One region of the Streptomyces sp. NPDC001927 genome, then DNA from elsewhere that is predicted to be linked to it. Evidence: riboswitches for the same ligand, from Rfam matches in the RefSeq annotation. Region 1 holds a riboswitch; each other region holds the start of a gene.
The links. Region 1 has a riboswitch for cyclic di-AMP ahead of ACWCO8_RS25505 (transglycosylase family protein). Riboswitches for the same ligand answer to the same signal wherever they lie in the genome.
Positions count from the first base shown of each region.

Region 1 (9,928 bases):
TGGCGGGCCGCGTCCGCACGGCGGGCCTCGACGTCCCCCTCCCGAAGGGCGAGGGCATCGGCTACGAACTCCTGGCCCTGGCAGCGGAAGCGGAGTCCACGGGCGTCGACCCGGAGGCCGCCCTCCGCGCAGCGGCCCGCACGTACAGGGACACGATCCTGGCGGCGGAGGGGCAGTAGCCGGCCGCCGCCTCACCCACGCCCCGTGTGGGCAATCGTCCCGCAGGGGCGATGGGGGTCCCCCCTGCTCGAGCGAAGCCGAGAGCTTGGGGGAGGGTGGGCACACGGGACGGCGCCCCTGCGGGCGCGTTCCGCTCATGAGCCCGGACCCGCGCCCCGCGGTCACGGTGACCGTGGCGACCTGGCCGCTGGGTTGTGCCATTGAGGCTCCGGGCGGGAGAGGAACCATTCCGCTGTGCCCAGGGGGCGGGACTCGCCCGGGGGCGGGAGGCGGTCGTGGTGGACTCGAGGGGCGCCCAGGTCGGTCAGGGCGGGGAGGGTCTCCTCCAGTAACTCCGGTGGGCCCGCCACGTACACGTCGTGCGCCCCCCAGTTGCCGCACGCGTACAGCGCCCGCAGCAGCCGCTCCGTCGCCTGCTCCCGGGGACGTTCCGGCGCCGGGGCTATGTACGTGACCTTCAGGCCGGGTATCCGTTCCCGCAGGCGCTCCGCGTCCCCCTTCCCGTACAGGTAGCCCTTCGCCCGCGCCACCAGGAAGAGCCGGCCCTCGACCCCCTCCGGGCCCGCTGCCACCTCCTCCAGGAGCGCCTTCACCGGCGCCCACCCCGTCCCGGCCGCGATGTACGTGCGCGGGACGTCCGGCGCCGTCCGGGCCGTCAGCGCGCCGCCCGGCGCGCTCAGCCGGAGCGGCTCCCCCTCCCGTACCGCCTCCACGAGCGCCGTGCTCATCGCCCCGCCCGGGATCCGGCTCACGTGCAGATCCACCGTCCCGTCCGCCCGCGCCGCGTTCGCCAGGGAGTACGTCCGCCACACCCGGGGGACCCGCAGCGAGCTGACCCCGACGTACTGCCCCGGCCGGTACGCGAACGGCCTGCGCGGCTTCAGCGTCAGCACCGCCAGGTCCTCGTCGAGCCGCTCGTGCCGGACGACCACGGCGTCCCACCAGGCCGGCTCGCCCTCCGCCTCGGCCTGCTCGGCGCCCCGCATCATGAGCTCGGCCACGTGCCCGTACGCCTCCGTCCACGCCTTCTCCGCCTCGATACTCCAGGCCGCCCCGGCGGCGTGCGCGAACGCGGCGGTCAGGCTGGAGCCGACGGCGGCGTAGAGCGCGGGGGAGGCCAGGAACTTGCGGTGGTCGCGGCCCAGATGGGCGAGGTACTCCGGCAGTCCGGGGTCCTCCAGGTGGGTCACGACATGGGTGAGCGCGGCGAAGAGCCGGTCGCGCTGGGCCCGCAGGTCCTCGGGGAAGAGCTCACGGACGCCCGGGTTGTGCCAGAACAGATGGGAGTAGAAGAACGCGACGGCGTGCTCGGCCCGTCTCTCGACGACGGCGAACGTGCTTCTGAGCAACTGGGCATCCACGCGGGAGAATCTAGGCCACCTCCCTTCACAGGACGATCACATCTCGGTGACCGGGCGCCCGACAGCCCGTACGGTCAAGGCCCGGGTACCGTCTCAGGGTGAGCACGCCCCCCGCCGAGAACCCCGCCGAGAACCCCGCCGAGAACCCCGCCCAGAACCCCGCCCCCGAGCTCTTCACCTGGGAGTTCGCGACCGACCCGTACCCCGCCTACGCCTGGCTGCGCGAGCACGCGCCCGTGCACCGGGCCAAGCTGCCCAGCGGGGTCGAGGCCTGGCTGGTGACGCGGTACGCGGACGCCCGGCAAGCGCTTGCCGACCAGCGGCTCTCGAAGAACCCGGCGCACCACGACGAGCCCGCGCACGCCAAGGGGAAGACGGGGATCCCCGGCGAGCGCAAGGCCGAGCTGATGACACATCTGCTCAACATCGACCCGCCCGACCACACCCGGCTGCGCCGGCTCGTCTCCAAGGCGTTCACCCCGCGCCGGGTCGCCGAGTTCGCGCCCCGGGTGCAGGAGCTGACGGACCGGCTCATCGACAACTTCGCGGCGCGGGGCTCGGCCGACCTCATCCACGAGTTCGCCTTCCCGCTGCCCATCTACGCGATCTGCGACCTGCTCGGCGTGCCCGAGGAGGACCAGGACGACTTCCGGGACTGGGCCGGGATGATGATCCGGCACGGCGGAGGGCCGCGCGGCGGGGTGGCGCGCTCGGTCAAGAAGATGCGCGGCTATCTCGCGGAGCTGATCCACCGCAAGCGGCTCGACCCCGGCGACGACCTGATCTCGGGGCTCATCAAGGCCTCCGACCACGGCGAGCACCTCACCGAGAACGAGGCCGCCGCCATGGCCTTCATCCTTCTCTTCGCCGGCTTCGAGACGACCGTGAATCTGGTCGGCAATGGGGTGTATGCCCTGCTTCGTAACCCTGGGCAGCGTGAGCTGCTCCAGGCCTCGCTCGCCGCGGGGGAGCGGGAGCTCCTGGAAACCGGTGTCGAGGAGCTGCTGCGCTACGACGGTCCGGTGGAGCTCGCGACCTGGCGGTACGCCATGGAGCCGCTGACGATCGGCGGCCAGGAGATCCCGGCGGGCGACCCGGTCCTCGTCGTGCTCGCCGCCGCCGACCGCGACCCGGCGCGCTTCGACACGCCCGACACGCTCGATCTGTCCCGGCGCGACAACCAGCACCTCGGCTACGGGCACGGCATCCACTACTGCATCGGCGCGCCACTCGCCCGGCTCGAAGGGCAGATCGCCCTCGCGACACTCCTGACTCGCCTTCCAGACCTGCGACTTGGCGTCGATCCCGACGAATTGCGGTGGCGCGGCGGGCTCATCATGCGCGGCTTGCGCACCCTTCCGGTGGAGTTTGCCCCGGTTAGGAGCTGACGGTCCGTCAAGACTGTGACTTTTACGTGATCTCCGCTGCATCGACTTGTGACTAGCGTTCGAATGCCGCTACGTTCACCGTCACCTCAGCAGTCACGCGAAAGGCAGCTCCGCATGCGCTCCGGGAACGGACGACACCGCAGACCCCGCCAGGCCCCCGCCATCGTTGTCGCCGCAGGCGTGACGGGATCGGCCCTCGCGTTGCCTCTCTTGGCGGCAGGCTCCGCCTCCGCCGCGGACTCCGCCACCTGGGACCGGGTCGCCGAGTGCTCCTCGGGCGGCCAGTGGAGCGCCCACTTCGGCAACGGGCTCTACGGCGGACTGCAGTTCACCCAGGAGAGCTGGGAGCGCCACGGCGGACTGGCGTACGCGACGAGCGCGGACCTCGCCAGCCGAGCCCAGCAGATCGCGGTGGCCGAAAAGGCCCTTGCCGCGGGTGACACCCAGTGGGCCACCTGCGCGCCGATCGCCGGCCTCACCAACGACGGGGCCAAGCCCGACGTCGACCCCGGCCCGTCCGTCAAGCCGTCCGAGCCGACCGGCCCGCGCCCCGAGTCCAACCGCACCTCCGGCCTCCCGGACGGCTCCTCGAAGGGCCAGGGCCCCTCCACCCCCTCCACCGAGGGCTCCACGCCGTCCACGGCCACCCCTGAGACCTCCACCACGCCTGAGACCTCCACCACGCCGACGACGCCCGAGTCGTCGACCTCCCCGTCCGCGCCGGGCACCGGCAAGCACCGGGGCGACGCGGCACCGGAGGAGACGGGCAATACGGACAAGGGTCGCGAAACGGGGCGTCACGCCTCGCCGTCTGACACGCCGACAGCGGACGGCTCCACCGAGGAGCGTGCGAACCGGGGCAGTAAGGGCAGCGAGGGCGACACGGGCAAAACGCCCTCCCAGGGCATCACCGACACTATCGGCGCATACACCGTCAAGCCCGGCGACAACCTCACCGAGATCGCCCAGCGCAACGAACTCCCCGGCGGCTGGGGCGCCCTCTACGACGCCAACCGCTCGACCGTGGGCGCCGACCCGGACCTCATCCTCCCTGGCCAGAGCCTCGATCTGACGCTCGGGACCCCTGCGGACAAGACCGCGGACAAGACGGCGGAAACGGACGCGAAGTAGGGGCGGTTCGGGACTGAATGTCCGGTTCTGCGCAAGTGAGACATGGGTCTCTTCGCCTCAACTGGCGTGTCTCGTCCGCGAACTCCCCTTCCGTCACCTCTCACCTGCGTAAACACCTTTCATCCCGAGGCAAGTAGGGGCGTTTTGTCCCTCATGGACGTCTTTGAACTTCCCCCGGGTCTGTGTCTACGGTCGTGACCGCTCGCCACCGCGGGCCCCGTCGACCGAAACGCCGAATCCTGCCGTCGGCCGATGGGAACAGTCGTCGCGTCAAGCGCCGTAGGCAGGAGCGGGGGACCCAAGGTAAGTGCCGTCCCCGGCCGTTGAGACAGACGGCCGAAGGAACGGCTTGGGGTGAAGCCGCGCGCTAGGTCGCGCGGCCGGGCAACTCACATCGGCCCGAACCCGACAGCTCACCTCGTAGGCGTCGGTGAGGAGAATCTCCATGCTGTTTTCCGCCAAGGGCAAACACCGTCGTCCCTCCAAGGCCACCCGTGCCGTCGCTCTCGCCGGTGTCGCCGGCGTCGCCGTCGCCGCCCCTCTGATGGGCGCCGGCACCGCCTCGGCCGCCACCGTCTCCGAGTGGGACAAGGTCGCCCAGTGCGAGTCCGGCGGCAACTGGTCGATCAACACCGGCAACGGCTACTACGGCGGCCTGCAGTTCTCCAGCTCCACCTGGGCCGCCTTCGGTGGCACCGCGTACGCCGCGAGCGCCGACCAGGCCTCCAAGTCGCAGCAGATCGCCATCGCCGAGAAGGTCCTCGCCGGTCAGGGCAAGGGCGCCTGGCCGAGCTGTGGCGTGGGCCTCTCGGCCGCCTCCCCCGGTGCCGCTCCCGTCGAGGAGAGCGCGCCGAAGCCGGAGCGCAAGGCCGAGCAGCCGACGACCCGCAGCGAGCAGCGGACCGCCCCGAAGGCCGCGCCCAAGGCCGAGTCGAAGAAGACCGTCACCACCCCGACCGGCAAGAAGGTCAAGAAGGGCGACGGCGAGTACAAGGTCGTCTCCGGCGACACCCTGAGCACCATCGCCGCCGCCCACGACGTCAAGGGCGGCTGGGCGAAGCTCTTCGAGCTCAACAAGGACGTCGTCGAGGACGCCGACCTGATCTACCCGGGCCAGCAGCTTCACCTGAAGTGAGCCCGACGGCTCGTGTGAGTCCGGCGGCTCACGCGGGTCCTACGACCCTCCCGCGGTGACCACCCCGGTCCGGAGCGTTTCTTCCCCCGTGCGCTCCGGGCCGGGGTTCCGCGCTGTCCGGGGACTGTCGTAACGGCCCCATCGCGGTTACCGCCGAGTAGTTCTGGGGCCCTTTGGCCCGAGATGCATGCCCTTGGGTCCTTTTTCGTCCCAGGGGGCGGGCGCCCGGCTGGCTGGAGCCCTGGAGCCGGTTAGGCTCTTGTCGCAAGGCCAAAGCGACCCTGCACCGCAAGCGTCACATCTAGCGTCACATCCCAGAAGGAGATGCTCGTGCCGTCCATCGACGTCGTCGTAGCCCGGGAAATCCTGGACTCCCGAGGCAACCCCACGGTCGAGGTCGAGGTCGGCCTCGACGACGGCAGCACCGGCCGTGCTGCCGTTCCGTCCGGTGCCTCCACCGGTGCGTTCGAGGCCATTGAGCTCCGTGACGGAGACAAGAACCGCTACCAGGGCAAGGGCGTCGAGAAGGCCGTCCTCGCCGTGATCGAGCAGATCGGCCCGGAGCTCGTCGGCTACGACGCCACCGAGCAGCGCCTCATCGACCAGGCCATGTTCGACCTGGACGCCACGGACAACAAGGCCTCCCTCGGCGCCAACGCCATCCTCGGCGTCTCCCTCGCCGTCGCGCACGCCGCGTCCGAGGCCTCCGACCTCCCGCTCTTCCGCTACCTCGGCGGCCCGAACGCGCACCTGCTGCCCGTTCCGATGATGAACATCCTGAACGGCGGCTCGCACGCCGACTCCAACGTGGACATCCAGGAGTTCATGATCGCGCCGATCGGCGCGGAGTCCTTCTCCGAGGCCCTGCGCTGGGGCACGGAGGTCTACCACACCCTCAAGTCCGTCCTGAAGACCAAGGGCCTCTCCACCGGCCTCGGCGACGAGGGCGGCTTCGCCCCGAACCTGGACTCCAACCGTGAGGCGCTCGACCTCATCCTGGAGGCCATCAAGCAGGCCGGCTACGTCCCGGGCAAGGACATCGCGCTCGCGCTCGACGTCGCCGCGTCCGAGTTCTACAAGGACGGCTCGTACGCGTTCGAGGGCAAGACCCGCTCGGCCGCCGAGATGACCGAGTACTACGAGGAGCTCGTCGCCGCGTACCCGCTGGTCTCCATCGAGGACCCGCTGTTCGAGGACGACTGGGCCGGCTGGAAGGTCCTCACCGACAAGCTGGGCGCCAAGGTCCAGATCGTCGGCGACGACCTGTTCGTCACCAACCCGGAGCGCCTGGCCCGCGGCATCGAGGACGGCGCCGCCAACGCGCTGCTCGTCAAGGTCAACCAGATCGGTTCGCTGACCGAGACCCTGGACGCCGTCGAGCTGGCCCAGCGCAACGGCTTCAAGTGCATGATGTCCCACCGCTCCGGCGAGACCGAGGACGTCACCATCGCCGACCTCGCCGTCGCCACCAACTGCGGCCAGATCAAGACCGGCGCCCCGGCCCGCTCCGAGCGCGTCGCCAAGTACAACCAGCTCCTGCGCATCGAGGAGATCCTCGACGACGCGGCCGTCTACGCCGGCCGCAGCGCGTTCCCGCGCTTCAAGGGCTGATCCCGAAGGCCCCGGAGGGCCTCTCGGTTACGTACGTCCCCGCACCCGGTCCCGTACCGTGTGCGGGGACGTCCGTTCGTAATAGGGGAGGCGCGCACATGGCCCGGGACCGGTTCTCGACCGCGACCAGGATCCGGCTGCTCGGCGAGCAGACCGCCGCCCGCGTGTACCGCTCCCAGACCCGCCGCCAGGCCCGCCGCTCCCGGCTCACCGGCCGGGCGGCCTTCCTCGCCCTGGTCGTCTGCTCGCTGGTCGTCGCGCTCGCGTACCCGATGCGGCAGTACGTCTCCCAGCGCGGCGAGATCGCCGAGCAGGAGCGCCAGGCCGCCGAGGCCGCCGCGCGCGTGGAGGAGCTGCGGGACGAGAAGGCCCGGCTCCAGGACCCCGCGTACGTGCGCCGGCTCGCCCGCGAGCACCTGCACTACGTGATGCCCGGCGAGACCGGCTTCACCGTGAACGACCCCGAGGCCGAGCGCGCCCGCCGCACCGAGCAGGGCGAGGCCGAGCGCCCCTGGTACTCCGACCTCTGGGACGGCGTCGACCGCGCCGACGCGGGCCGCTGACCGAGCTCCGGCGTCGCGAGACCCGGCGGCGCGATCTCCCGCGACGCGAGATGATGGACCACCGACCGCACCCGACCGCCCCCGACGACGAGAAGACAAGACGCAGCATGGAAACGCCCCCTCCGCAGACCGCCCGCACCGAGCCGACCGAGGCGGACGTCGCCGCGTTCGAGGCCCAGCTCGGTCGCCCGCCCCGGGGGCTGCGCGCCATCGCGCACCGCTGCCCCTGCGGCAACCCGGACGTCGTCGAGACCGCGCCGCGGCTCCCGGACGGCACCCCGTTCCCCACCACGTACTACCTGACCTGCCCCCGCGCGGCCTCCGCGATCGGCACCCTCGAGGCCAACGGGGTCATGAAGGAGATGCAGGCCCGGCTCGGCACCGACCCGGAGCTCGCCGCCGCCTACCGGGCCGCGCACGAGGACTACATCGCCCGCCGTGACGCCATCGAGGTCCTGGAGGGCTTCCCGAGCGCCGGCGGCATGCCGGACCGGGTCAAGTGCCTGCACGTCCTCGTCGGCCACTCGCTGGTCGCGGGGCCCGGTGTGAACCCGTTCGGCGACGAGGCGCTCGCGATGCTGCCGGAGTGGTGGGCCAAGGGCCCGTGCGTCACCCCGTGCGCCGACGAGAAGGAGTCCGCCGAATGACCCGGGTCGCGGGCATCGACTGCGGTACGAACTCCATCCGCCTGCTCGTCGCCGACCTCGACCCCGAGACCGGTGAGCTGATCGAGCTGGACCGGCGGATGACCATCGTCCGCCTCGGCCAGGGCGTCGACAAGACCGGCCGGCTCGCCCCCGAGGCCCTGGAGCGGACCTTCGCGGCCTGCCGCGACTACGCGGCCGTCATCAAGGAACTGGGCGCCGAGCGGCTGCGGTTCGTGGCCACCTCCGCCTCCCGCGACGCCGAGAACCGCGCCGAGTTCGTGAGCGGCGTCCTGGACATCCTGGGCGTCGAGCCCGAGGTGATCACCGGCGACCAGGAGGCCGAGTTCTCCTTCACCGGCGCCACCGGCGAGCTGCACGGCACGGAGAAGTACCTCGTCGTGGACATCGGCGGCGGCTCCACCGAGTTCGTCGTCGGCAACAGCCACGTCGAGGCCGCCCGCTCCGTCGACATCGGCTGCGTCCGCCTCACCGAGCGCCATGTCCGCAGCGACCCGCCGGCCGCCGACGAGGTCGCCGCGATCCGCGCCGACATCCGGGCCGCCCTGGACCTCGCCGAGGAGACCGTGCCGATCCGCGAGGCCGGGACGCTGGTCGGGCTCGCGGGCTCGGTCACCACGGTCGCCGCGATCGCGCTCGGGCTCCAGGAGTACGACTCCGAGAAGATCCACCACTCCCGCATCCCGTACGAGAAGGTCGCCGAGATCGTCGACACGCTGCTCGCGTCCACCCACGACGAGCGCGCCGCGATCCCCGTGATGCACCCCGGACGCGTCGACGTCATCGTCGCCGGGGCGCTCGTCCTGCGGGAGATCATGGAGCGGACCGGGGCCCGCGAGGTCGTCGTCAGCGAGCACGACATCCTCGACGGAATCGCACTCTCGGTGGCATAACGGACACGCCCCGACGCCGTCCGCGACAGGGCGTCGGGAAAGTTCGTGAAGTTCTTCACAAGGAAAAGGGCCCTGACGGGGGTCGAGGAGGGCCAACTGGGCCTCCAACACCCCTGTCGGGGCTCTTTCGTAGGTCGAGGGCCGTGTTCGCTCGTTGTTTCCATCGTGTGAACGCACCCCGTGGTTCGGGGTTACCGGACCCTCTCCGGGCCAGTTCAGTAGGGGTGAACAACGTTCACCCCCGCACTGTGGTTCCTTTGCACGACCATGACCTGGGTCACGTGGGCGGCGGAGTGTAGCAGAGGTGGTCCACAACCTTGTGAAGGGGCGCACGAGCGACCCCCCTGGGAGGGGTGGATACTCGGATGCATGAGCACCACGGAGCGTCCCAGGATCCTCGTAGTAGGCGGTGGGTACGTAGGCCTGTACGCAGCACGACGCATCCTCAAGAAGATGCGTTATGCGGAAGCGACCGTCACGGTCGTCGACCCGCGCTCGTACATGACGTACCAGCCCTTCCTCCCCGAAGCCGCCGCAGGCAGCATCTCCCCGCGCCACGTCGTCGTCCCGCTGCGACGCGTCGTGCGCGGAGCCGAGGTGCTCACCGGTCGCGTCACCACCATCGACCAGGACCGCAAGGTCGCCACGATCGCGCCGCTCGTCGGCGAGGCGTACGACCTGCCGTTCGACTACCTGGTCGTCGCGATGGGCGCGGTCTCCCGCACCTTCCCGATCCCCGGCCTCGCCGAGCAGGGCATCGGCATGAAGGGCGTGGAGGAGGCCATCGGCCTCCGCAACCACGTCCTGGAGCAGCTGGACAAGGCGGACTCGACGACCAACGAGGAGGTCCGCCGCAAGGCGCTGACCTTCGTCTTCGTGGGCGGCGGCTTCGCCGGCGCGGAGACCATCGGCGAGGTCGAGGACATGGCCCGCGACGCGGCGAAGTACTACACCAACGTGAAGCGCGAGGACATGCGCTTCATCCTGGTCGACGCCGCCGA
Region 1 is NZ_JBSFEN010000009.1:311,422-321,349, forward strand. Features, by position in the region: gene ACWCO8_RS25485 (nucleoside triphosphate pyrophosphohydrolase) at 1-179, shown strand, start outside; gene ACWCO8_RS25490 (globin domain-containing protein) at 342-1,541, opposite strand; gene ACWCO8_RS25495 (cytochrome P450 family protein) at 1,640-2,929, shown strand; gene ACWCO8_RS25500 (LysM peptidoglycan-binding domain-containing protein) at 3,044-4,060, shown strand; cyclic di-AMP (ydaO/yuaA leader) riboswitch at 4,326-4,502, shown strand; gene ACWCO8_RS25505 (transglycosylase family protein) at 4,506-5,195, shown strand; gene eno (phosphopyruvate hydratase) at 5,520-6,806, shown strand; gene ACWCO8_RS25515 (FtsB family cell division protein) at 6,905-7,369, shown strand; gene ACWCO8_RS25520 (DUF501 domain-containing protein) at 7,477-8,016, shown strand; gene ACWCO8_RS25525 (Ppx/GppA phosphatase family protein) at 8,013-8,927, shown strand; gene ACWCO8_RS25530 (NAD(P)/FAD-dependent oxidoreductase) at 9,297-9,928, shown strand, end outside.

Region 2 (9,928 bases), on a different contig from region 1:
GAGGAAGGCGACCTCGGCCTCGTCGGCGGGCGAGGAGGCGGGCAGGCCGCGGTCGTCGATCCGGTCGTACCGCACGGTGGCGATGAACTCGCCGCCGACGGTCGCCGCGAGGCCCACCCGGTCCACGAAGTCGTGGTGGGTGAAGCGGTGCACGTCCTTCGCGGAGAGACGGGGGTAGGGAGCGAAGAAGCGGTAGTACTTCGACTCGTCGGAGACCTGCTCGTAGAAGCTGACCAGCCGGTCGGCGTCGTCGGCGGTGATGGGCCTGATGCGCGCGGTGCCGCCGTCACGGAGGACGACGTCCGCTTCCCAGTGGTCGGGGTACTCGTGTTCCGCTTGCTCCGGCCGTTCCGACGCGCTCTGCATGGGGCAAGCGTACGGCCGGGGTACGACACGGGCACCGGTCGCGCGGCGGGTGTGCACCATGCAAGGTAAGGAGGACCGAACGGCCCCCCGGTGGGGGTCGAAGGTCGGCGACGAGCACCCCGCAACCCGTGAGAGACTGGTCTAGACAACCCGCTTGAGACTTGAAGGGCAACACCATGGCTGAGCGCCGCGTCAACGTCGGTTGGGCCGAGGGCCTGCACGCCCGCCCCGCCTCCATCTTCGTCCGTGCCGCCACGGCCTCCGGCGTCCCCGTGACGATCGCCAAGGCTGATGGCAACCCGGTGAACGCCGCGTCGATGCTCGCGGTGCTCGGTCTGGGCGCGCAGGGCGGCGAGGAGATCGTGCTCGCTTCGGACGCCGAGGGCGCCGAGGTCGCGCTCGACCGTCTGGCGAAGCTGGTTGCCGAGGGACTCGAGGAGCTCCCCGAGACCGTCTGACGGATTTCCGGCCGGACGGACGTCGGGGCCGAATGCGCGGGAAGCCGCACACGCCGAATGACGGCGGGTGCGGCTTCTTCTTTTCCGGCACCCCGAAACGTCTCGTTTTCCCGTACCGCGAAACGCCTCCCGAACCGTCCCGCGAAAAGCCTCCTGAAACGTCTCCCGAAACATTCCGTAGTGAATTCCGGGGATCCGGGCAGCCCGAAGAAAGCCCGTCGAATTCCCACCGCCAGGGCGAGCTCTCTTTGTATACGGCCCGCTCGTTAATTCCGGCCGCTCGCGGTGTTGACGACATGTTGCGAAGTCCTCACACGCCCGCGCGGCGGACGCTCGGGGCGCTTCAGCCGGTGCAGCAGCAGGGAGCGCTCGGCGTGCAGCGCGGTCAGGGCGCGGGCTCGTTCGGCGTCGCCGCGCGCCACCGCGTCCACGATCGCCCCGTGCTCCGCCCAGGCCTCGACCGGCTGGGCGGGGGCCTCGACCGCGTACATCCAGGCGATCTTGTGCCGCAGCTGGGTGAGCAGGGCGGTGAGCGCCGGGCTGCCCGAGGCCTGCGCCAGGGTCTCGTGGAACCAGCCGCCGAGCGAGCGCAGATCGTCCCCCTGGCCCCGCCTGGCCCGCTCCTGCCCCAGTCTGACCAGGCCGCGCAGCACCTTGAGGTGCGCCTCGGTGCGGCGTTGCGCGGCCCGGGCCGCGCCGAGCGGTTCGAGGAGCGAGCGCATGTCCAGGAGGTCGGCCGCCTCCTGCTCGGTCGGCTCGGCCACCTGGGCGCCGGCATGCCGGCGGGTGATCACGAAGCCCTCGGCCTCCAGGGTGCGCAGCGCCTCGCGGACCGGGACGCGGGAGACTCCGTACCGGCGGGCCAGCTGCTCCTCGGTCAGCCGGCTGCCGCGCTCGAAGACGCCGGTGACGATGTCGTCCCGGATCGCCGTGCACACCGAGTGCGCGGGAATGCGCATGATCGACCTCCGCCTTAATACGCGCGAAACCGGTTGTCCGGTGACTCTATTGCAGCGGGGCGGTATTTCCGACGGGTCCTCGGTAACCATGGATATCTTTTGGTCAGCGAAAAGCCCCGGCTCAGTACGAGCCGGGGCTTTTCTGACGTGCGGTGCGGGACCTCGACGGCCGGTCGGGTCAGACGTTCACGCCGCGGGCGCGAAGGTACGCGACCGGGTTGATGTCGGAGCCGTACTCGGCGGTGGTGCGGGCCTCGAAGTGGAGGTGCGGGCCGGTCGAGTTGCCGGTCGAGCCCGAGATGCCTATCTGCTGGCCCGGGGTGACGGACTGGCCGACGGAGACACTGATGGCCGAGAGGTGCCCGTACTGGGTGTACGTGCCGTCGTTCATCCGGATGACGATGTTGTTGCCGTACGCGCCGCCCCAGCCGGCCTCGACGACGGTGCCGGAGCCGACGGAGACGACCTTGGTGCCGGAGGCGGCGTGGAAGTCGACGCCGGAGTGGCTGCCGGAGGACCAGAGGGAGCCGCCGGTCTTGTAGCCGGTGGAGACGTACGAGCCGGCCACGGGCAGCTGGAAGGAGTTCAGGCGCTTGCGCTCGGCCTCACGGGCGGCGCGCTCCTTGGCCGCGCGGACCTCCTTGGCACGGGCCTCCGCCTTGCGCTTGGCCTCCGCCTTGGCGCGGGCCTCGGCGACACGCTTGGCCTCCGCCTCGGCGGCCTCGCGCTCCTGCGCGGCGGCCTGGGCGTCGATCTTGTCGGCGAGGGCGTTGTCGGCCACGACGACCTGGGTCAGGCCGGTGTCCTCGAGGGAGGGGGCGTCCGTGTCGGCGGCGAGCGCCGGGGAGGCCAGGGTGCCGATGACGCCGGCGGTGGCGAGGGACGCGATGCCGGCGACGCCGGCGCTGCGGCGCGCCAGACGGCTCGGACCACGATGCTTCCCGGTGGCACGGGTGAACGCCATGTAGTGGCTGATCCTTTCCTTCCTTCTCGCCTACCGGGTTAGCTGACGGGTTCGGAGCAGGAAGGTCTCCTACGGGCCCCTCCGCACGGATGCGAAGGCGTCCGATTCACCCCAGGGACTTCGTGTGGGTCCCCGGCTCCCCAGGCTCGCGCCTGACGGGGACTCGGCGATGACTGTCCGATGCCGCGGGCGCGGCGGGTGCAACTGGCGAACAGCCGGACCGACGCTAAGCGGATCGTCTTTCAATCACCAAACAGACACGCCAGTTTGTAAGACATGCCACAGGGCATACGGCCACCCTTGCCACCAATCCGGACATAGCGGAGGACCCCGACGTAACGTGACGTCGGGGTCCTCCGTTCGCTCCGCTTCGGCGGCGGTGCGCCGCTCGATGCCGCTCGATCAGCCGGTGACGACGGTGACTTCGCCGATGCCGAGGGCCCGGACCGGCTCCTCGATCTCGGCCGCGTCACCCACGAGCACCGTCACGAGCCGGTCCACCGGGAAGGCGTTGACGACGGCCGCCGTCGCCTCGACCGTGCCGGTCTCGGCCAGGCGCGCGTACAACTGCGCCTGGAAGTCGTCCGGGAGGTGCTGCTCGACCTGGTCGGAGAGGGTCGCCGCGACGGAGGCCGCGGTCTCGTACTTGAGCGGCGCCACGCCCACCAGGTTCTGCACGGCCACGTCGCGCTCGGCGTCCGTCAGACCCTCGGCGGCGAGAGTGCGCAGCACCTTCCACAGGTCGTCAAGTGCCGGGCCGGTGTTGGGGGTGTCCACGGAACCGCTGATGGCGAGCATCGAGGCGCCGTGGCCCTCGCCGTCGGAGCGCAGGACCTGGCCGAAGGCCCGGACACCGTAGGTGTAGCCCTTCTCCTCGCGCAGGACGCGGTCCAGGCGGGAGGTGAGCGTGCCGCCGAGGCAGTACGTGCCGAGGACCTGGGCGGCCCAGACGCGGTCGTGCCGGTCGGCGCCCACGCGGCCGATCAGCAGCTGGGTCTGGACGGCGCCCGGCCGGTCGACGATGACCACACGGCCGGTGTCGTCGGCCGTGATCGGCGGCATGGGCCGGGGCTCCGCGCTGTTGCCCGTCCAGGCACCGAGCGACTCGGCGAGGACCTTGTCCAGGTCCACGTCGGTCAGGTCGCCGACGACCACGGCGGTCGCCGTGGACGGCCGCAGGTGGGTCTGGAAGAAGCCACGGACGGCGGAGGCGTCGATGGCCGCCACCGTCTCCTCGGTGCCCTGACGCGGCCGGGACATGCGGGACTCGGCCGGGAAGAGCTCCTTGGAGAGCTGCTTGGCCGCCCGGCGGGCCGGGTTGGCCGTCTCGTGCGGGATCTCGTCGAGCCGGTTGTTCACCAGGCGCTCGACCTCGGTCTCGAGGAACGCCGGCGCGATCAGGGCCTCGGAGACCAGCCCGAGCGCCTTGGGCAGCCGGGAGACGGGAACTTCCAGGGAGACCCGTACGCCCGGGTGGTCCGCGTGCGCGTCGAGCGTGGCGCCGCAGCGCTCCAGCTCGGCGGCGAACTCCTCGGCGGTGTGCTGGTCGGTGCCCTCGGTGAGGGCACGGGCCATGATCGTGGCGACACCGTCGAGACCGGCGGGCTCGGCCTCCAGCGGGGCGTCGAAGAAGATCTCGACGGCCACGACCTGCTGGCCGGGGCGGTGACAGCGCAGCACCGTCAGGCCGTTGTCCAGCGCTCCGCGGTCCGGGGCGGGAAAGGCCCAGGGCCTGGCCGCGCCCGGCTCGGGCTGCGGGTGGAACGTCATGCTCGTCAAAGACGCGGCAGCGTCGGTCACTGGTCCGCTCCCTCTTCCTCGTCGCTGTCGCCCTGCTCGGCGTCGCTCTGTTCGGTACCGATCGGCTCGTAGACCAGCACCGCGCGGTTGTCCGGGCGCAGCCGGGCCGCGGCGACCTCCCGCACCTCGTCGGCGGTGACGTCCAGGACCCGGTTGACGGCGGTCAGGGCCAGCTGCGGGTCGCCGAACAGGACCGCGAAGCGGCACAGTTCGTCGGCGCGGCCGGCGACCGTGCCGAGCCGGTCCAGCCACTCGCGCTCCAACTGGGCCTGGGCGCGCTCCATCTCCTCGGGCGTCGGGCCCTCGGCGGCGAACCGGGCCAGCTCCTCGTCGACGGCCGTCTCGATCTCGGGCACCTCGACGCCACCGGAGGTCTTGACGTCCAGCCAGCCCAGCGAGGGCGCGCCGGCCAGGCGCAGCAGGCCGAAGCCGGCCGCCACGGCCGTACGGTCGCGGCGCACAAGGCGGTTGTGGAGCCGGGACGACTCGCCTCCGCCGAGCACGGTCAGGGCGAGGTCGGCGGCGTCGCACGCGCGCGTGCCGTCGTGCGGGAGGCGGTAGGCGGCCATCAGCGCGCGGGCCGGTACCTCCTCCTCGACGACCTCGCGCAGCTGCTCCCCGATGGTGTCGGGGAGGGTGCCGTCGCGCGGGGGCAGCTTGCCGTCGTGGGACGGGATGGAGCCGAAGTACTTCTCGATCCAGGCCAGCGTCTGCACCGGGTCGATGTCGCCGACGACCGAGAGGACCGCGTTGTTCGGCGCGTAGTACGTACGGAAGAAGGCCCGCGCGTCCTCCAGCGTCGCCGCGTCCAGGTCGGCCATGGAGCCGATCGGCGTGTGGTGGTACGGGTGGCCGTCGGGGTACGCGAGGGCGGTCAGCTTCTCGAAGGCCGTGCCGTAGGGCACGTTGTCGTACCGCTGGCGGCGCTCGTTCTTGACGACGTCCCGCTGGTTCTCCATGGACTCGTCGTCCAGGGCGGCGAGCAGGGAGCCCATGCGGTCCGCCTCCAGCCAGAGCGCGAGCTCCAGCTGGTGCGTCGGCATGGTCTCGAAGTAGTTGGTGCGCTCGAAGCTCGTCGTGCCGTTGAGCGAGCCACCCGCGCCCTGCACCAGCTCGAAGTGGCCGTTGCCTTGGACCTGCTTCGAGCCCTGGAACATCAGGTGCTCGAAGAGGTGGGCGAGGCCGGTGCGGCCGGCGACCTCGTGGCGGGAGCCGACGTCGTACCAGAGGCACACCGCGGCGACCGGGGTCAGGTGGTCCTCGGAGAGCACCACCCGCAGGCCGTTGGCCAGCCGGTGCTCGGTCGCTGTCAGGCCGCCTGAGCCGGCCTCTGCCGTGGCCGTGTGACCCATGGGCATGTACGTCCCTTCGATCGCGATATGGAAAAGTCCTGCCACCCTATGCAAGCGCACTGACCCCTCGCGAAGTTCCCACAGCTTCCCTGCGTCCCTCTTCCGGGTCGCGTGGGCGTCGCGGAAACGATTCACGGCCCGTTGGCGGACGCTCACGGCCCGGTCGCGGACGGCTCACGAACCGCTCGCGGACCGTGCTCGGACCGCTCCGCTAAGGCCCGACCGCCGCTCACGCCCGGGTCGCGGTCGGCGTTGTCGGTGGGACGGTCCACAATGGTCCGCGTCAGATCAACCTTGTTGGTGAAGGAGCCGCAGCCGCGATGGCCCGCCGCAGCACGAAGACACCGCCGCCGGACGACGCGTTCGAGGAGAGGATCCTCGACATCGACGTCGTCGACGAGATGCAGGGCTCCTTCCTCGAGTACGCGTACTCGGTGATCTACTCCCGCGCGCTGCCGGACGCCCGCGACGGCATGAAGCCGGTGCAGCGCCGCATCGTGTACCAGATGAACGAGATGGGGCTCCGCCCCGACCGCGGCTATGTGAAGTGCGCCCGCGTCGTCGGCGAGGTCATGGGCAAGCTGCACCCGCACGGCGACGCGTCGATCTACGACGCGATGGTGCGCATGGCCCAGCCCTTCTCCATGCGCCTCCCGCTGGTCGACGGCCACGGCAACTTCGGCTCGCTCGGCAACGACGACCCGCCGGCCGCCATGCGGTACACCGAGTCGAAGATGGCTGCCGCCGCGCTGATGATGACGGAGTCCATCGACGAGGACACCGTCGACTTCACGCCGAACTACGACGGCCAGGAGCAGGAGCCGGTCGCGCTGCCGGCCGCGTATCCGAACCTGCTGGTCAACGGCGCCTCGGGCATCGCGGTCGGCATGGCGACGAACATGCCCCCGCACAACCTGGGCGAGGTCATCGCGGCCGCCCGGCACCTGATCCGCCACCCGAACGCGGACCTCGAGGCGCTCATGCGCTTCGTGCCGGGCCCCGACCTGCCCACCGGCGGCCGGATCGTCGGCCTCTCCGGCATCAAGGACGCGTACGAGAACGGCCGCGGCACATTCAAGATCCGCGCCACCGCGACGGTGGAGAACGTGACGGCCCGGCGCAAGGGCATCGTCGTCACCGAGCTGCCCTTCACGGTCGGCCCGGAGAAGGTCATCTCCAAGATCAAGGACCTGGTCGGCTCCAAGAAGCTCCAGGGCATCGCCGACGTCAAGGACCTCACCGACCGCAGCCACGGCCTGCGCCTGGTCATCGAGGTCAAGAACGGCTTCGTGCCGGAGGCGGTCCTTGAGCAGCTCTACAAGCTGACGCCGATGGAGGAGTCCTTCGGCATCAACAACGTGGCGCTGGTCGACGGCCAGCCGCTCACGCTCGGCCTCAAGGAGCTCCTCGAGGTCTATCTCGACCACCGCTTCGACGTGGTGCGCCGACGCTCCGAGTTCCGCCGTACGAAGAAGCGCGACCGGCTGCACCTGGTCGAGGGCCTGCTCGTCGCGCTGCTCGACATCGACGAGGTCATCCGCCTCATCCGCTCCAGCGAGAACTCGGCGCAGGCGAAGGAGCGGCTGATCGAGCGCTTCTCGCTGAGCGAGGTCCAGACGCAGTACATCCTGGACACCCCGCTGCGCCGGCTCACCAAGTTCGACCGGATCGAGCTGGAGACCGAGCGCGACCGGCTCAACGGCGAGATCGACGAGCTGACCGGGATCCTGGAGTCCGACAGCGAGCTGCGCAAGCTGGTCTCGGCGGAACTGGCGGCGGTGGCCAAGAAGTTCGGCACCGACCGTCGGACGGTCCTGCTGGAGTCGGCGGGCGCTTCGGTCGCCGCCGTGTCCCTCGAGGTCGCGGACGACCCCTGCCGGGTGCTGCTGTCCTCGACGGGGCTGCTGGCGCGTACGGCCACGGCGGAGATCCCGGCCCCCGCCGAGGACGGCAAGCGTGCGAAGCACGACGTGATCGTCTCGGCGGTCCCGGCGACGCAGCGCGGCGACGTCGGCGCGGTGACTTCCACCGGTCGGCTGCTGCGGCTCGCCGTGATCGACCTGCCCCAGCTGCCGGACACGGCCGCCGCGCCGAACCTGGCGGGCGGGGCGCCCCTGGCGGAGTTCCTGACCCTGGAGGACGACGAGACGGTGGTCTGTCTGACCACGCTCGACGAGTCCTCGCCGGGTCTGGCGCTCGGCACGCTGCAGGGCGTGGTCAAGCGCGTGGTCCCGGACTATCCGTCGAACAAGGACGAGCTGGAGGTCATCACCCTCAAGGAGGGTGACCGGATCGTCGGCGCGACCGAGCTGCGGACGGGCGAGGAGGACCTGGTCTTCATCACCTCCGACGCCCAACTGCTGCGCTACCAGGCCTCGCAGGTACGACCCCAGGGCCGGCCGGCGGGCGGCATGGCGGGCATCAAGCTGGCGGACGGCGCCGAGGTGCTCTCGTTCACCGCGGTGGACCCGGCGGCGGACGCGGTGGTCTTCACGGTCGCCGGCTCCACGGGCACGCTGGACGACGGCGCCGCCACGTCGGCGAAGCTGACGCCGTTCGACCAGTACCCCCGCAAGGGCCGTGCGACCGGTGGTGTGCGCTGCCAGCGGTTCCTGAAGGGCGAGGACGTGCTCATCCTGGCCTGGGCGGGCGCCACCCCGGCGTACGCCGCACAGGAGAACGGCACGCCGGTGGACCTGCCCGAGGTAGACCCGCGCCGCGACGGCTCGGGCACCCCGCTGCCCAAGCCGGTCTCGGTGCTGGCGGGCCCGGCGAACTAGCCCTCTTCCGGCTCGTTCTCGTTCTCGTTGTCCTGTACGTACCGCAGGACGCCCCACATGCTGTGCTCGTCGGGGGCGTCCTGCGGGCCGTTCACGCGGCAATCGTCGAGCGCCTTACGCAGGGCCCCGGCGTCGATGTCGGAGCCGATGAGGACGAGCTCGGTGAGCCGCTCCTGCCCGGCGGTCCAGGGCTCGGGGTAGAAGCGCAGGAACCTGCCGACGGCGTGCACGGCATAGCGGTTGGCGGGGTCGGCGGCGCCGAAGTCGAGGAAGCCCTTGATGCGGTAGAGGCCCTCGGGCCGGGAGTCGAGGAACTCCATGAGCCTGCGCGGGTGGAGCGCGGTGCCGGAGGACAGGGAGAGGGTCTCGTAGGCGGCGTGCGGATGGTCGTGCGCGTCGTCGTCCCCGTACAGCAGGTCCTCGATCGACATCTGCCCCTCGATCTCCCCCTCGGGCACGACCCGGTCGAAGAGCAGTTCGGGGTCGACGCGGCCATGCGCGGCCCGGACCACGGCGGCGCGCCCGGCGAGCCGCGCGACGCTGTCATGAACCGCTGCCAGCTCCCCCTCCCCCACCCGATCGACCTTGTTGAGGACGACGAGGTCGGCAAGAGCCAGATGCCGGTCGGTCTCGGGGTGCGCGGCCCGGGTCCGCGCGAACTCGGCGGCGTCGACGACCTGCACGAGCCCGCCGTAGACGACGCGCTCGTTCTCGCTGGCGAGCACCATCCGCACGAGCTCCTGGGGCTCGGCGAGACCGCTCGCCTCGATGACGATCACGTCGAGCCGAGCCTCGGGACGGGTGAGCACCTCCAGGTACTCGTCCAGCTCACTCGCGTCGACGGCACAGCACAGGCACCCGTTCCCGAGCGAGACGGTGGAGCCGACCTGCCCGGCGACGGTCATGGCGTCGATCCCGATGTCCCCGAAGTCATTGACCATGACCCCGATCCGAGTCCCGCGGGCGCTGCGCAGCAGATGGTTGAGCAGCGTCGTCTTGCCCGACCCGAGAAACCCGGAGAGAACGACGACGGGAATCTGCTGCTTGGTCAAGGGAAACCCCTCCGACGACTAGACACACACCAAAGCCCCCAGAATAGGCAACCGCCCCCCAACCGGCCCTCACCCCACCGCCCCGGGCCCACGACGGCACACAGGGCGCACGGGCACGGCGGCCCGAGACACACACGCCCTTTCCCTTCCCGCGACGCGAAGCCGTCGCGTCCCACCGCCCCGCAGCCGCCGACGGC
Region 2 is NZ_JBSFEN010000001.1:1,063,818-1,073,745, forward strand. Features, by position in the region: gene ACWCO8_RS04115 (bifunctional acetate--CoA ligase family protein/GNAT family N-acetyltransferase) at 1-366, opposite strand, end outside; gene ACWCO8_RS04120 (HPr family phosphocarrier protein) at 543-824, shown strand; gene ACWCO8_RS04125 (GntR family transcriptional regulator) at 1,091-1,783, opposite strand; gene ACWCO8_RS04130 (M23 family metallopeptidase) at 1,962-2,747, opposite strand; cyclic di-AMP (ydaO/yuaA leader) riboswitch at 2,761-2,926, opposite strand; gene ACWCO8_RS04135 (M16 family metallopeptidase) at 3,150-4,517, opposite strand; gene ACWCO8_RS04140 (M16 family metallopeptidase) at 4,544-5,905, opposite strand; gene ACWCO8_RS04145 (DNA gyrase/topoisomerase IV subunit A) at 6,220-8,679, shown strand; gene ACWCO8_RS04150 (CobW family GTP-binding protein) at 8,676-9,731, opposite strand.
Region 2: another riboswitch for cyclic di-AMP. It lies ahead of ACWCO8_RS04130 (M23 family metallopeptidase); the one in region 1 lies ahead of ACWCO8_RS25505 (transglycosylase family protein).

Region 3 (9,928 bases), on a different contig from region 1:
GTCGCGCTCGCCGAGGCGGCCGTGCTCGCGGACGCGTTCGGCGCGGTCCAGGGCGGCACCGACAACACGGCGTCGGAGACGGTCGCGCGCGCCGAACGGGCCGTTGCGCTCGCCCGCCGCACGGGCGACCCGGTCGCGGAGTCCGCCGCCCTCGACGCGCTCTCGGGCGCCCAATGCTGGGCCGGGGAGCCGTTCGCCTCCGCCGCGGCCGCCCGGCGCCGCATCGACCTCCTCGCCGGGAACCCCCGTACACACGAAACCCCCGCCCGTACCCACGAGTTCATGGACGCCCTCGCCATGGCCGCCGGCACCGCCCTCGGCGTGGGCGATCTCCCGGCCGCCCGCCGCTGGGGCGCACAGCTCGCCGGCCACCCGCTCCTGGCCGAGGTGGGCCACCACGCCACGTCCTGGCTCCTGGTCGCGGACGCGTTCGCCGGCCACGGCGACGACGTGCTCACCGGCAGCGCGCGGTTCCTGGACGCCTGGGAGCAGAGCGGTCGCCGCCGCTCCTTCTCCCTCGGCCCCGCCGCCGCGTCGGTCGCCCTGGTCCACGGCCTGCGCGGCGACCACGATGCCCGGGCGCAGTGGCTCGCGATCGTCGACCGGGCGGGTACGGGGGACGAGTACCGCCACGGCTACGGCGCGGTCCTCGACGCCCAGCTCCTGCTCCACCGCGGCGACCCGGACGCGGCCCTCGAACGGGTCGCGCCCGAGCCGGAGCAGGTGTGGAAGTGGGTCTCCTGGATCTGGCTGCACTGGTACGTGACGCTCCGCGCCGAGGCCTCCGCGCTCTCCGGTCACCCGGACGCCCGCGCCCGGGTGACCGCCGCCCGTACGACCGTCGCGGGGAACCCGGTCGCCTCCGCCCACGTCGACCGGACCGAGGCGCTGCTCGACGGCGACGTACCCCGGCAGCTCGCCGCCGCCGTGGCGTTCGAGACGGCCGGCTGCCGCTACCAGTCGGCCCGCACCCTCCTCCTCGCGGGCGGCGACCACGCCGTGGCCGGTACGGCCGCGCTCGCCGCCCTCGGTCTCGGAGGCTGAGCCGGGCAGACGGATCTCAGATGCCAAGCGCCTCCAGCCGCTCCGGGTCCGCGATGATGTCGATCTGCGTGATGTGGTCGCCGACGATCGTGAAGGCCATGAGCCCGAACGCCCGCCCGTCCACGTACGAGACGACGCCCGGCGCGCCGTTGACCAGCACCTCCCGGTACTCGCGGCGGAAGCGCGCGAAGGTGAGCGCCTGGTTGACGACCGCCTCGGCACCGCGCACCAGCTTCGAGAGCCCCGCGAGCGCCTTGCCGCCGTCCGCGCGCAGCAGCACGTCCGGGTCAAGGACCGCGAGCAGGCCCTCGAAGTCGCCGCCCTGCGAGGCCGCCATGAACGCGTCGACCACCTCGCGCTGGCGCGTGATGTCCGGCGCCGGGCCGGGCGCCGCGCCCTGGACCCGACGGCGCGCCCGGCTGGCGAGCTGGCGCGTCGCGGCCGGGGTGCGGTCCACGATCGGGGCTATCTCGTCGAAGGACACCGCGAACATGTCGTGCAGGACGAAGGCGAGCCGCTCGGCCGGGCCCAGCGTGTCCAGGACCACGAGCAGCGCCAGGCCGACGGAGTCGGTGAGCAGCGCCTCCTCCTCGGGGTCGATCGCGCCGCCGTCCGCGCCGCGCACGAGCGGATCGGGCACGTAGTACTCCAGCGGGTCCTCGCGGCGCGAGGCGCGCGAGCGCAGCATGTCCAGGCAGACCCGGCCGACGACGGTGGTGAGCCAGCCGCTGAGGTTCCGTACGTCGCTGATGTCGGAGCGGCTGAGCTTGAACCACGCCTCCTGGACGGCGTCCTCGGCCTCGCTCAGCGAGCCGAGCATCCGGTAGGCGACCGCCTTGAGGTGGGTGCGGTCGGCATCGAAGCGCGCGGCCAGGAGGTCTTTGTCGTCGTCCATCGGTGCGTCTCCCTCGTTCGTCCGTACTGGTTGGAATCGCCGCGTGCCCTCTATATGTATGACGGTCGGCGTCCCCGTGATGTGACAGCTCGCGACCCTGAAGAAGCCCTGAAGAGACCCCGACGAGACCCCGAAGAGGACCTGAGGAAGCCCCGAAGAGACCTCGACAAGCCCCCGAAGAGGACCTGAGGGAGCCCCAAAGCGGCCCCGAAACATCCGCTGCGTGAGATCCCCTGTCGTCCCCCGCCCCACGCCCGGATTTCCCCGGCGGAGCGGTCGGACCGCCGGGATTTGCCACTTCAGCGCCGTGATCTTCGACCGTAGATTTTCATGCATGACGACAACCGCGCAGGTCAACGCCGTACTTCGTACCCCGCCCGCCTCTCCCCAGGCCGCGGCCGCGTACTTCTCCGCCAGCCTCGCCTTCCACGCCGACGTCTCCGACGTCGCGAGCGCCGTCGCCGCCGGCGGCGACCTCGGCTTCGTGGTCCTCGACTCCCGCTCGACCGCGTCCTGGGACCAGGGCCACGTCCCCGGCGCGATCCACCTGCCGACCGCGCTCATCGCCGAGCAGGCCGAGCAGCTGCTCGACAAGTCCGTCCCCGTGGTCACGTACTGCTGGGGCCCCGGCTGCAACGGCGCCACCCGCGCCGCGCTCGCCCTCGCCCAGCTGGGATACCAGGTGAAGGAGATGCTCGGCGGCTTCGAGTACTGGGTCCGGGAGGGCTTCCCGTACGAGACGTGGGAAGGCCCCGAGAAGAAGGACGCGGACCCACTCACCGCCCCGGTCGACGCCGAGGACTGCGGCTGCTGAGAGGGCGGCCGGGAAACGGATTAGGGGATCGGCTCACCATGCCGTAAGGTCATATTCACCGACGCGGGGTGGAGCAGCTCGGTAGCTCGCTGGGCTCATAACCCAGAGGTCGCAGGTTCAAATCCTGTCCCCGCTACTCAGTAGCAACGAAGGCCCGGATCCAGTCACTGGATCCGGGCCTTCGTCGTGTCCGACTCGCTTCCCGCTTCCCGCTTCCCGCTTCCCGCTTCCGCCGTCCGCCCTCCGCCTCCGCCTTCTGTCCGACTTGACCTTTACGTAACGTCAAGATTTAGCGTTCTCGGTATGGAGTGGTCGATCCAAGAGATCGCCAAGAAGGCGGGCACCACCAGCCGCACCCTCCGGCACTACGGAGAGCTCGGGCTGCTGGAACCCAGCCGGATCGGCGCCAACGGTTACCGGTACTACGACCAGGCGGCGCTCGTGCGGCTGCAGCGCGTGCTGCTCCTGCGCGAGCTGGGGCTCTCGCTGCCCGCCATCGCCGAGGTCCTCGAAGGCGAGCGGGACACGTCCGCCGCGCTGCGTACCCATCTCCTCCTGCTGGAACAGGAGCGGGAGCGGATCGGTCGGCAGATCGCGGCCGTGCGGACCACTCTCCACAAGACCGAGAAAGGGGAAGAGCTCATGGCCGAGGAAGTGTTCGACGGCTTCGATCACACGCGGTACGAGGAGGAGGTCAGCCGGCGCTGGGGCCGTGACGCGTACGAGAAGGGCGACCGCTGGTGGCGCTCGCTCAGCGCCGAGGAGAAGCAGGAGTTCATGGACCGGCAGGCCGGGATCGCCCGCGATTTCGGCGCGGCGGCGCGGCGTGGCCTGGCGGCCGACAGCGACGAGGTCCAGGCGATCGCGCGGCGCCACGTCGAGTGGCTGTCGATCACGACGACTCCGACGAAGGAGTACGTGACCGGCCTCGGCCAGATGTACGTGGACGACCCGCGCTTCACCGTCAACTACGACCAGCACGGCGAGGGCACCGCCGTTCTCGTACGGGACGCGATGAAGGTCTACGCGGAGCGGAATCTGTAGCGCCTGCTGTGCGGTCCGTGACCTCGCGTCCCCCACATGGCCGAGCGGGGGTCGCAGAGCGGCGCGGCTCCCGCCACCCTGGGGAGGGCGCGGTACCGTCCGTCGCCGCGCCGTGTACGGACCGGGCAGGAGAGCACAGGTGGGGCAGGGCCAGGGGCAGGGGCAGGAACGAGGGCCGGACCGGGGGCAGGGGCGGGCTGAACGGCAGGTGAACGGGCAGCGCGATCAGGGACCGGGGAACGGGCGGGCGAACGGCGCGGCGAACGGCGGGGCGAACGGACGGGCTCGGGGACGGGGGCACGGAAGGGCTCGGGGACGGGCGAACGGACGGACTCAAGGGCAGGCGTCCGGCCGGGCGAACGGACCGATGTACGGCTCGCGCAACGGCCTCTCCCCGCGCGCCCCGCGCCGGCGGGCCGAGCGGGCCCGGCGCTTCATCCGGGCCCTGCCGCCGCTGGTGATCCTCGGCGGGATCGTCTTCGACCTGGCCACCCCCGCCGCGTACACCGCCTCCCCGATGTTCTCCGCCGCGCCGCTCATCGCCGCCCCGTTCTTCTCCATGCTGACGACGCTGCTCACCGGCATCGCCGCCGTCCTCGCCGGCATCGGCCTGCACGTCTACAACGGCACCGCCGACGACATCCCCGCCCTCACCGAGACGCTGACCGTCGTCACCGTCTCCGCCCTCGCCCTGCTGATCAACCGGGTCGTGCGGCGCAGCGGCGAGCGGCTCGCCTCGGCGCGGGTGATCGCGGAGACCGCGCAGAAGGCCGTGCTGCCGACGCCCGCCGAGCGGATCGGCGGGCTCCAGGTCGCGGCCCGGTACGAGGCCGCGCAGGCGGACGCGTTCATCGGCGGGGACCTGTTCGCCGTCCAGGACACGCCGTTCGGGGTACGGCTCGTGGTCGGGGACGTGCGCGGCAAGGGGCTCGACGCGGTCGAGGCGGTCGCTGTCGTGATCGGCGCCTTCCGGGAGGCGGCCGAGCAGGAGGCCTCGCTGGAGGGGGTCGCCCAGCGCCTCGAACGAGCGCTGGCCCGCGAGGGCACCCGCCGCTCCGGGCTCGACGCCTTCGAGGGGTTCACCACGGCCGTCCTGGCGGAGATCCCGCGCGGGGGCGGGCGGGTACGGGTCGTGAACCGGGGCCACCCCGAGCCTCTCTTGCTGTACGCGGACGGGGGCCTGACCCACCTGGAGCCGACCGAGCCCGCGCTGCCGCTCGGCATGGGCGAGCTGGCCGCCTGGCCGGACCGGGCCGACGAGGCCCCGTACCCGCCGGGCGCCACGCTGCTCCTCTACACCGACGGGCTCTCCGAGGCGCGCGACGCCTCCGGGGCCTTCTACGAACCGGCCGAGCGGCTCGCCGGGCGGATCTTCCCGGGGCCGGAGGAGATGCTCGACGCGCTCGTCGACGACGTCCGCCGGTACACGGGCGGGGGCTCCACCGACGACATGGCGCTGCTCGCCGTGAGCCGGCCGGGAGCGGGGCAGCCGGAGCGGCGCCGGACGATGCCCGTCGTGCCGTGAAGCACGTCGTTCCGCATGTGGTGACCTTGTGTAGTGGAGGCGTACCGCTCCGATAACAATTGACGAACCATCAGTTCTGGGGTGGCGGTAAGACTCCGTACTGAAGCGGGATCAAATCGGGCTGTACCAGCTCAATCTCGTGAATGATCAACCGGAACGGCTTGGAATCCGGCCCTCGTGTCTATTAACGTTCGATAACGCAGCGCGGTCGTCCCAGCCGTCGCAAGAGACGGCACCGTGCGCGTGCGCCGAATCCTGAAAGGGAACCGGGGAACCACTACTTGGGGTGAATCGGGCACCTCCGCATCCGTGCGGAACCGCCCGTAGGAGACCTTCCTGCTCCGAACCCGTCAGCTAACCCGGTAGGCGAGAAGGAAGGAAAGGAGCACGCCTCCGTGGCGTCCAACAGCCCTGCCCCCGACGGTCTTTCCGATGGGTTCAACGCGTTCGGCGCCCGTGGCGCCGCCGGGACGGACGACAACGCGACGACGCTGGGGGAGTGGAACCCGACCGAGGACTCCCTGCGCCAGCAGGCCCGTTCGGGCGGCCGCCACCGCGTCGTGAAGCAGCGCTCCGGCTTCGCCCGCTCCTCCACCGTCCTCGGCGTCGGTGTCATCGCGGCCGTCGGCGCGGGCGGCATGGCGACCGCCAAGGAGAAGCCCCCGGTCTCGATATCGCTGCCCGACCTCAACCTGCCGGACGCCTCCGAGCTGCCCGGTGTCGGCGAGTTCATCTCCGACGGCGGTTCGGACTCCGGTACGACCAACCCGCAGCCGCTCACGGCCACTCTCGCCCTGCCGGCCGACGGCGTCGAGAAGGCCGGAAGCGGCCAGTCCGCCTCCGCCTCGACCGCCGATGCCGGTGAGGCGCTGCGCGCCCGCATCCTGCAGCAGGCCGAGCAGCAGCAGGCCTCCGCCGACGCCGCCGAGAAGGCCGCTGCGGAGAAGGCCGCCGCCGAGAAGGCCGCCCTCGAGGCCGCCGCCAAGGCGGACCAGGCCGAGAAGGAAGCGGCCGCGGCGAAGAAGAAGGCCGAGGAGGAGGCTGCGGCGAAGGCCGAGGCGGAGCGCCTCGCGAAGCTCGCCGCGAGCTACTCGCTGCCGACTTCCTCGTACACGATCACCTCCACGTACGGCCAGTCCGGCTCCATGTGGTCCTCCGGCCAGCACACGGGCCTCGACTTCGCGGCGCCGACCGGCACGCCGGTCAAGGCCGTGCACGGCGGCACCATCAAGTCGGCCGGCTGGTCCGGCTCGTACGGCTACCGGATCGTCCTCGAACTCGAGGACGGTACGGAGATCTGGTACGCGCACCTGTCCTCGATGACCGCGAGCGTCGGCCAGACCGTGGGCACCGGCGACACGATCGGGCGCGTGGGCGCGACCGGCAACGTGACCGGCCCGCACCTCCACCTGGAGGTCCACACCGCGGGCGGCTCGGGCATCGACCCGGCGGCCTGGCTGGGCAACAAGGGCCTCTCGGTCTAAGGGCTTCCCGGTCCAAGGGCCTCGCGGCCCGACGGCCTCGCGGTCCAAGGACCCGGCGGCCCAACGGCCTCGCGGTCCGAGGACCTCCCGAGCCCTCACGACTCCGGCAGCCCTGGCGTAACCCCCCCCACGTCAGGGCTGCCGGAATACCCGTACCCGGTGCGGTCGTTGTACCGTCCCATGACCTCACTGCGCCCACTGGGCACTTCCGAACTGAACGTCTTCCCCCTCGCGCTCGGCGGCAACGTCTTCGGCTGGTCCTCCAGCGAGGAGCAGTCCTTCGCGGTCCTCGACGCCTACACCGCCGCCGGCGGCAACTTCGTCGACACCGCGGACATGTACTCCGCCTGGGCCGAGGGCAATCAGGGCGGCGAGTCCGAGACGGTCATCGGCAAGTGGCTGGCCTCGCGCGGCAATCGCTCCGAGGTCGTCATCGCCACGAAGGTCGGCGCGCACCCCCGGTACAAGGGCCTCGCCGCGACCACGATCAAGGGCGCGGTGGAGGAGTCGCTCCGCCGGCTCGGGACCGACTACATCGACCTGTACTACTCGCACTTCGACGACCCGACCGTCCCGGTCGAGGAGATCGTCACCGCCCTCGACCAGCTGGTGAAGGAGGGCAAGGTGCGGGCCGTCGCCGCCTCCAACATCGCGCCCGACCGGCTCCAGGCCTCCCTCGACTTCGCCGAGACCGAGGGCCTCGCCCGTTACGTCGCCCTGCAGCCGCACTACAACCTGCTCTCGCGCGACACGTACGAGGGCGAACTCCTGGCCACCACCGAGCGCGCCGGGCTCGCCGCCGTCCCGTACTTCGCGCTGGCGTCCGGCTTCCTCACGGGCAAGTACCGCGCCGGGAAGACCGTCGAGAGCGTCCGCGCCGAGGGCGCCGCCGAGCACGCGAAGACCGAGCGGGGCCGGCGGATCCTCGCCGCGCTCGACACCGTGGCCGAGGCGCACGGCGCGGAGGTCGCCACCGTCGCCCTGGCCTGGCTCGCCTCCCGCCCGACCGTCGTCGCCCCGATCGCCTCGGCCCGCACGGTCGAACAGCTCCCGGCCCTGGTGGCGGTGGCCGACCTCCGCCTGACCGATGCGGAGCTCACGCTCCTGACGGAGGCCTCGGAGCCGGACGCCGTCTGAGGACCGGAGCCCCTAGCTCTGGTACGGGTTGTAGCCGCCGTAGTCGAGGTACTGCGGCGGCGCCCACACCCGGCCCGTCGCCCGCGCCGCGTACGTGAGCGCGGGCGAGGCGACCGGCTTGCGCTGCCAGAGGTGGTGGAGCAGCTCCTGCTCGCGCGCCGTGAAGTCGGGGACCTGCGCGCCCCGCTGGGCGCGGTGGCGCAGGAAGGCGAGGGTCGTCGCGAACGCCTCGTACTCGCCGACGGCCGTGGCGGCGGCCGCGCCGTACGTACGGCGGGCGAAGTCGCGGGCGACCGAGCGGGCGCGCATCGAGGAGAGCGCGAGCGGCTCGGCCGGTGAGAGCCAGCCGGCCGCCGCGTACGCCGGGAGCTGCCCGGATATCGTGCGCAGCTCGCGCTGCCTGCTCCATATCGCGAGCCAGGTCAGCAGGCCGAAGGCGGGCACCATGAACATGCCGTAGACGAGGATGAAGCCCAGCGGCCCGAGGATCGTCGCGGAGCCGTTCCACAGCGCGTGCATGAGCATGGCGAGGAGCAGTCCGGCGAGCGGCAGCAGGATCCGGCGGGTCCGCAGGAACTTCCGCCGGGAGGTGGCCAGGGCGGCGAAGGCGAAGCCGAGGCCGGTGAAGACCGTGAAGAGCGGATGCGCGAACGGCGACATCACGATCCGTACGAAGAAGGTGCCCGCGGTCATCGAGCCGAGGCCGCCGGAGCCGAGGTCCTGGTCCTCTCCGAAGGCGTTGCCGAGATAGAGGATGTTCTCGGTGAAGGCGAAGCCGGTGGCGGTGAAGCCCGCGACGACGACTCCGTCGACGAGGCCGGTGAAGTGCCGTCGGCGGAAGAGGAAGATCAGCAGGATCGCGGCGGCCTTGGCGCTCTCCTCCACGACCGGGGCGACGACCGTGGCGCCCCAGGACTCGGCGGAGGCGGGGTCGGCGGTGGCGGTCGCGATCCAGCGGACCGCGAAGGAGTTGGCGAGGATCGCGACGAGCGTCGCGGCGCACGCGCCCCATGCGAAGGCGAAGATCAGGTTCTTCCACGGGCCCGGCTCGACCCGGTCGAGCCAGCGGAAGGCGGCCATCAACAGCGGTACGGGCAGGACCGCGAGGCCGAGGCCGACGAGGAAGCCTTCGGTGCCGGTCTGTTCCCGGACGATCGCGAGGATCACGAGCGCGCAGAGCGCGAGCACGGTGATCACGGCGACGGCCCGGACCACCTTGCTGCGCCAGAAGGCGCGACGAGGCCTGTAGCGCCACTGGGCGCGGTCCGGAACGGCCGTGAAGGCCGGCTCCTCGGTGTCCCGGGTGGGGACGGGAACATGGTTCGACACGTGATCGACCCTAACGAGGAGGACTGACACCTGCGACGGAGTTCTCCGACAACTGCCGCTTCCTGTGGAAAACCAGAGCTGTTTCCTCTGGAAGGCAGAGCTGCTTCCTCTGGAAAGCCGAGCTACTTCCGGTGGAAAAGCAGGTCGTGCACCACATGCCCCTTGTCGAGGCCCTGGCCCTCGAAGCGGGTGAGGGGGCGGAAGTCGGGGCGGGGCGCGTAGCCGCCGTCGGGCTGGGTGTTCTCGAAGTCGGGGTGGGCGGAGAGGACTTCGAGCATCTGCTCGGCGTACTCCTCCCAGTCCGTGGCGCAGTGCAGCACGGCGCCGGGCTTCATCCGGGTCGCGAGCAGCGTGAGGAACTCGGGCTGGATCAGCCGCCGCTTGTGGTGGCGCTTCTTCGGCCAGGGGTCCGGGAAGTAGACCCGGCAGCCGTCGAGGGCGTCGGCGGCGAGCATCTCGCGGAGCAGGATGATCGCGTCGCCGTTGGCGACCCGTACGTTCTCCAGGCCGCCCCGGTCGGCGAGACCGAGGAGGTTGCCCTGGCCGGGGGTGTGGACGTCCACGGCGAGGATGCCGGTGCCGGGGTCGGCGGCGGCCATCTGGGCCGTGGCCTCGCCCATGCCGAAGCCGATCTCCAGGACCACGGGCAGGCCGCC
Region 3 is NZ_JBSFEN010000004.1:672,724-682,651, forward strand. Features, by position in the region: gene ACWCO8_RS13725 (ATP-binding protein) at 1-1,044, shown strand, start outside; gene sigJ (RNA polymerase sigma factor SigJ) at 1,061-1,939, opposite strand; gene ACWCO8_RS13735 (rhodanese-like domain-containing protein) at 2,274-2,753, shown strand; tRNA gene ACWCO8_RS13740 (tRNA-Met) at 2,816-2,889, shown strand; gene ACWCO8_RS13745 (MerR family transcriptional regulator) at 3,057-3,797, shown strand; gene ACWCO8_RS13750 (PP2C family protein-serine/threonine phosphatase) at 4,165-5,322, shown strand; cyclic di-AMP (ydaO/yuaA leader) riboswitch at 5,559-5,706, shown strand; gene ACWCO8_RS13755 (M23 family metallopeptidase) at 5,718-6,806, shown strand; gene ACWCO8_RS13760 (aldo/keto reductase) at 6,987-7,943, shown strand; gene ACWCO8_RS13765 (PrsW family intramembrane metalloprotease) at 7,956-9,272, opposite strand; gene trmB (tRNA (guanosine(46)-N7)-methyltransferase TrmB) at 9,395-9,928, opposite strand, start outside.
Region 3: another riboswitch for cyclic di-AMP. It lies ahead of ACWCO8_RS13755 (M23 family metallopeptidase); the one in region 1 lies ahead of ACWCO8_RS25505 (transglycosylase family protein).